2 regions of the Teredinibacter turnerae T7901 genome follow, and region 2 is predicted to be linked to the other one. Evidence: predicted binding sites of a transcription regulator. Region 2 holds the regulator's gene; the other holds the start of a gene.

Region 1 (3,208 bases), 140 kb from region 2:
GCTCCAACCTTCTTCACCATGGCTTCGTTAAACACCCCACTTAGGGATGTATGCAGAATAACATGAAGATTTTTTAGTCGGCTGTTAGCGCGCAACTCGGCAGTAAAGGTGTAGCCATCCATTTCAGGCATTTCAATATCTGAAATCACCAGCAGTAATTCATGGTACGGATCTTTACCTTCAGAAAGCATTTCTTCGAGAAACTGCAAGGCTTCGCTACCGTCTTTTCTAAGGGTGGTTTTACACCCCAGCGACTGCATAACCTTTTGTATTTGCTTGCGGGCGATAGTCGAGTCATCCACGATAAGCACGTGTTTACACACCACAGTTTCGCGCTTGGAGTCCTCAATGACTTCGGCACTAACATCTTCTGGAAGAGGAGACACTTCCGCCAGAATTTTTTCTACGTCGATAATTTCTACTAATTTTCCTTCCACCTCGGTGACGGCGGTAAGGTAATTTTCTTTGCCTGCGCCACGGGGTGGTGGGTGAATATCACCCCAGTTCATGTTAACAATACGCTCCACACCGCGGACCAGGAAACCCTGAGTCGAGCGATTATATTCAGTAATAATAACAAAGCAATCTTCGATGTTTTCCAATGGTCGGTGACCAGTGGCCTGGCGCATATCCATAATGGGGATTGTTCCCCCACGGATGTGTGCAACCCCGCGAATCACCGGGTTGCGTTTGGGAATTTCACTGAGTGGCGGGCACTGTAAAACTTCCTTCACTTTAAAAACGTTTATACCGTATTTCTGTGCTCCGCCCAGATTAAATAACAACAACTCCAGTCGGTTTTGCCCTACTAATTGTGTCCGCTGGTTGACGCTGTCTAATACCCCTGCCATAGGTGGCCCTCTTAAATCATTTGGTCTAACGACACCCGGCGTCCGGCACAGGCTTTGCTATTACTCTGTCACTAAGCAAAAATTAACGTTGTTTCCCGGGTAAACGCCAAATTTTTGTCATTTTCGTGAGCAGACTCGACTTGGAACCCGCGCCAAGATTACTTACAGCATAGGACAAGAATAGCAATGCGACGCTTTTTTTTGAAAAGTAATAAGGCCGTAAAATCGGCTGGCCTGCGCGTTGTAAACCGGTGCCTCCTAGTCGTTGTCGGCATCGGAGTGATTTTCATTAGTCGCGCATTTGCGCAGCAAAATCTCATGGATATCAACCAATTACGCACTGAGGTCCAAAACTTTGCCAAGTCGGAATTAACACCGCTCTACCCTCACCTGGTGGTCGGCGACACCCTTAGAATTGAAGCAGGTAACCTCGATCCACGCCTGCAATTGCGCCCCTGTGACGGCAAACTGACGATGACCATGAACACACCCACAGCCAACGCGTCGAATATCAGCGTTAAAACACGCTGTACAGGAACGGCCCGCTGGACAATCTATGTGCCAGTCCAGGTCGAAACCTTCGAGGAAGTCGTGATTGCGGCGGGCGCCATAGGCCGCGGTGCACAGATTACCGCGGGCGATGTGGTGACCCAAAGAATGAACACCAGCCACCTTACAGGCGGCTATCTTCGTGACCCTGCGCGGGTCGTGGGGCTGGAAGCCAGGCGAATGCTCCGCCCCGGCGAGATCATCAAGCTCAATCAGGTCAAGGCGCCAGATGTGGTAAAAAAAGGCCAGACAGTGGTGCTCGAAGCGCGCTCCAGCGCGCTGCGCGTGGTTACCGAAGCCACGGCCCTCACCAACGGCGGAGTGGGCGAACAGATAAAAGTTCGCAACAATCGGTCGCAGAGAATAGTTGATGCGCAGGTTACCGGGCCTGGTACTGTGCGGGTGGCACACTGGTGATGTGCTGCGCACAAATTATTGCTAAAGTTTCAGGTGTGGTGGCCGATGTTACAGGTACAGCACATCATATTGGCGGTTCGTCCGCCAAACTAATACGTGGATACGCACATGGTCATTGATACTGGCAACAACTTGAATCCGGCATCTGGCGCGGCCTCCGGTTCTGCCAAAGCCCGCGCGACACCGACTGGACGCAATGCGCCGGCAGCGGAGTACAGTCCCGCGCCAGCTGCGCAAGATAGCGTCTCGCTGAGCCCCCAGGGACAAACCCTTGCCAAGCTTTCAACGGCACTTTCGCAGAGTCCGGACGTTGATCAGGACAAAGTCGCTGCAATACGCGCTGCTCTGGCTGAAGGGCGATACCAGGTCGATGCACAGGCCATCGCAGGTAAAATGCTCGAACAAGACGATTTACTTGGCTAGTGAGCGGCACTGGCCGCTTGCTTCTTCCCGGTTTGCCCCTCCGCCTGACTCAGGCATAAAAAATGCACTTTCCCATCATATGAACCCTGGCAGCCAGCCAAGCGACAAACTTTTGTCAGGTTGCCAGATTGCGGAATGATTTTCGAGCGAGTCCAGCTATGTTTCTTAACGCCAAACAAGTCCACAGCCAATTAAGCAGCGATATCGCCTCCTGCGAGACCTTACTCCATTTGTTGCAGGAAGAGCGTCAGGCTCTGGCAGAGCGAGACTTGGCCGCACTTGACACAATCATTGAAAAAAAATCGGAAGCGCTTTCCAATCTGGAAAGCAGCGCCAAGGTCCGCGCAAGCTGGGTAAAAACTTTTGTCGATAACCACAACCTTCAAGTCCATGATGCGAAAAGCATATGGGATGCATTGATCGAGGAAACAGCCCCAGCGATGCTTCAGACATGGCAGAAGCTCAAAGAACTCCAGCAAAAATGCAAACAGGAAAATGAGGTGAATGGGAAAATTATTGCCAGGAACCAGAAAACCTTTGCCCGTTTACTGGAGATTATGCGCGGCCAGACGGCGGCACCTAACTTGTATTCCTCGAGCGGTAAATCCACCGGCGGCGGCCTGTCAAATATTGTCGGCGAAGCCTGACAGCGGCTGAGCAAAGCCAATACAGCGGTGAATAAAAAAGGCCTGGGTATCGCTACCCAGGCCTTTTCAGTTTAAAGCGCGGTTACTGGATACTTACCAGATAACAACGCGGTCTTCTTCTGGCAGGTAATGTTCGTCGCCTTCTTTAACTCCAAACGCCTCGTAAAACGCTGCCACGTTTGGTACGACACCTTCAATGCGATAACGCGCAGGTGAATGCGGATCAGTTTTTACCTGGTCACGCAAAGCTTCATCGCGCGACTTGCCCAGGAACGCCTGTGCCGTGCCAAGGAAGAAACGCTGATCACCAGTAAGCCCGTC
Region 2 (3,208 bases):
TACGTAAGTGGTCGAACAGGTTCTCTGTCGCGTGGCAGCAGTCCACCATCGCATTTAATTGCAAAAACCCGGCGCCACCTTTTACTGTGTGAAAGCCGCGAAAAATTGCGTTCAGCAGATCTCTGTCGTCCGGACGCTGTTCCAGATCTACTAATTGCTCAGAGAGCTGCTCGATGATTTCCCCAGCTTCAACCAAGAAGTCCTGAAGGATATCTTCATCATCGCCAAACGCCATTCATAAATCCTCAGTGCATCGGGGCCTAGAAGCCCAAGCTGGATAACAAATCGTCAACGTCGTCCTGGTTGGACACCACATCTTCACGCTTGTCGGCATGAATCTGCGGGCCTTCACCACGACTGCTATCGCTGTCGGTCTTGCGAGTTTGCTTGTTCGCATCCTCTGCCAAACCAGTAACCTGCTCCACCTGTCCGGCGATTCGCATCAGATTTACGAGCTCATTTTCCACATCGGTGATAAGCCCAATCACTTTCTGCAATACCTGGCCGGTTAAATCCTGATAACCCTGCTCGAGAATAATGTCTTGCAGGGTTTTGTTCAGCTGCTGGGTACCGTCGTCCATCTGGTCGAGAAACTCGCCCATCTGGCTGTACAAGTCTTTGAATTCTTCTTTACTCATCTCGCGGCGGCGCAGGCGGTGCCACTCTTCGCGTAAACGATGAGCCTCCTGGCCGAGATTCATGGCGATCGGCGCGGCAGCTTCCACTTTATCCATGGTTTTGTCGGCCGCTTTCTGGGTCATTTCAATGACGTATTGCAGACGGTTTGTCGCATCGCGAATCTCTGAGTTATTCACCTCAACAGGCTCCGATGCGAAATCTGCGTCCACATTGAAATTAACGATTGCCTCGTGCAAAGCGCGAGTCAATTGCCCCACGCTTTTAAATATGTGTCGGTCCCGCGCTTCCACCAAACTGTGAATTAACGCAGATGCCTCCTCCAGATTGTCACCTTGCAGTTGTTCTACCAGTTGCGTTGCGCTGTCTTGCAACTGGGTCAAAAACTGCTCGTCGTGCTCTTGTATCGTTTTATCCATCAGCCGACCCGCTCAGGCTTAACCCGCAACCCGCTCAAAAATCTTATCGATTTTTTCTTTGAGCACCTGCGCAGTAAAGGGTTTTACAACATAGCCATTGACGCCCGCCTGGGCCGCTTCAATGATCTGATCTCGCTTCGCTTCTGCGGTAACCATCAACACCGGAAGGCCTGCGAGTTTGGCATCAGCACGCACTTCTTTTAACAAGTCGATCCCGGTCATGCCTGGCATGTTCCAGTCAGTTACCAGAAAATCAAAATCACCACTTCGCAACATTGGCAGCGCGGTCGTGCCGTCATCTGCCTCGTGGGTATTGGTAAAACCCAAATCCCGCAATAAATTTTTAATGATGCGCCTCATCGTCGAAAAGTCGTCAACGATCAGGATTTTCATATTTTTGTCCAATGCAGCCTCCGATATCCCGTGCGCTGGGGTAAATAAATCTCAGAGAGAGACCATAAAAACAATTCTAGACGCTCGTTGCCAGTCAGCCAGTTTTAGCGACAATTTTCTGGCGACCAAATGATGGCTGTTTGATTTATCACCATCCGGTCAGCTTCGATTTCAGGCGCAGTGCCGCCTGACTGTGGATCTGGCTAATGCGCGACTCGGATACACCCAGCACCAAGCCTATTTCTTTTAAGTTCATTTCCTGTTCGTAGTACAGCGAAAGCACAAGTTGCTCCCTTTCCGGCAGACCCTCAATGGCCCCGGCCAGCGCTTTGCGCATGGCGTCTATTTGTACCTTTTCGGCAGGTTCATCCAAACCTTCAGTACCAAGGGAAAATTGGTTTTCGTTTTCCTCGAACGTTTCTTCCAGGCTGTAAAGTCGTGTCGAGGTGCTATCGCGGAGAATATCGTGATATTCGTCCAGCGACATTTGCAACTCTTCGGCGATCTCGCCATCCCGCGCGTCCCTGCCCAAGCGCGCTTCCACATTGCCGATGGCTTCGGACACGCGTCTGGCATTTCGGTGAACGCTGCGCGGCGCCCAATCGCCACGCCGCATTTCGTCCACTATCGCACCGCGAATGCGTATACCGGCGTAAGTCTCAAAACTCGCACCTTTGCCGGCATCGTATTTTTGGGCAGCCTCCAACAGGCCAATCATGCCCGCCTGCATTAAATCATCCACCAGCACATGGCTCGGCATTCGCGCCATCATGTGATGCGCAATCCGCTTAACCAGGGGAACATAATCCTCGACCCGAATTGCAACAGCAGCTTCCTGGGCCTGTTCGTAAACCATGAGATTTCCTACCGAGGAGAGTGCCATAAATCGCCGCCGGGGACTGATCGCTGGAAACCGCGGCTAGCCATTGGCCGCCACAAGTCGTTCTAGAAAAAATTCCAGGTGACCACGCGCGCTTGTTTGCACTGGCCACTGATCGATTTTTTGAGCAATCACCCGCATCGCAGCAGCCGCTTTACAGCGGGGGGCGAATTCAAGCAGAGGCTGGCGTTTCTGTACAGCTTTTCTCACGTTTTCATCAAAGGGTACATGCCCCAGGTATTGCAGCGATGCATCCAGAAATTTTTCGCACACGCCGTTTAACTTGTTAAAAAGATTAATACCTTCCTGCGTAGTACGTGTCATGTTGGCAATAACACGAAAGCGAAATACGCCGTGCTCGGCATTCAATAATTTGATCAATGCGTAGGCATCGGTAATCGACGAAGGTTCATCGCACACCACGACGATGACTTCCTGTGCCGCGCGCACGAAGCTGATGACGGTTTCGGATATACCTGCAGCGGTATCGACCACCAACACATCCAGCTGATCACTCAGATCGTTAAACGCATACACCAGCGCTGCGTGCTCCTGTGGCGAGAGGTGTGTCATTTGCTGCACCCCGGAGGACGCGGGAACCACTTTAATTCCGCCTGGCCCGTTGAGCAGTACCTCGCGCAGTGACTTGCTGCCATCGAGCACATCAGCCAGGTTATAGCGTGCCTGCAAGCCCAACAGAACATCCACATTCGCCAACCCGAGGTCGGCATCCATCAACACCACGCGACGACGCAACTCCGCCAACCCGATACTGAGGTTAACAGACAGATTGGTCTTACCGACGCCACCCTTGCCGCCAGTGACAGCGATGACTTTAATCGGATTCTTGGCACTCATAATTTCTCTTTCCCGGCGGGAT

What was found. The regulator FliA, encoded in region 2, starts transcription of late flagellar genes. The targets are predictions, from matches to a motif close to TAAAGTTATNNNNNNNNCGGCCGATANCC.
Region 1: the regulator FliA is predicted to act here: its motif matches at 1,840-1,868, upstream of flgM (flagellar biosynthesis anti-sigma factor FlgM).

Annotation. Positions count from the first base shown of each region.
Region 1 covers NC_012997.1:1,274,816-1,278,023, reverse strand. The annotation lists gene TERTU_RS05430 (chemotaxis protein CheV) at 1-851, opposite strand, end outside; gene flgA (flagellar basal body P-ring formation chaperone FlgA) at 1,170-1,817, shown strand; gene flgM (flagellar biosynthesis anti-sigma factor FlgM) at 1,926-2,240, shown strand; gene TERTU_RS05415 (flagella synthesis protein FlgN) at 2,399-2,887, shown strand; gene TERTU_RS05410 (M13 family metallopeptidase) at 2,981-3,208, opposite strand, start outside.
Region 2 covers NC_012997.1:1,416,739-1,419,946, reverse strand. The annotation lists gene TERTU_RS06055 (chemotaxis protein CheA) at 1-235, opposite strand, end outside; gene TERTU_RS06050 (protein phosphatase CheZ) at 261-1,055, opposite strand; gene cheY (chemotaxis response regulator CheY) at 1,074-1,460, opposite strand; gene TERTU_RS06040 (RNA polymerase sigma factor FliA) at 1,597-2,304, opposite strand; gene TERTU_RS06035 (MinD/ParA family protein) at 2,368-3,186, opposite strand.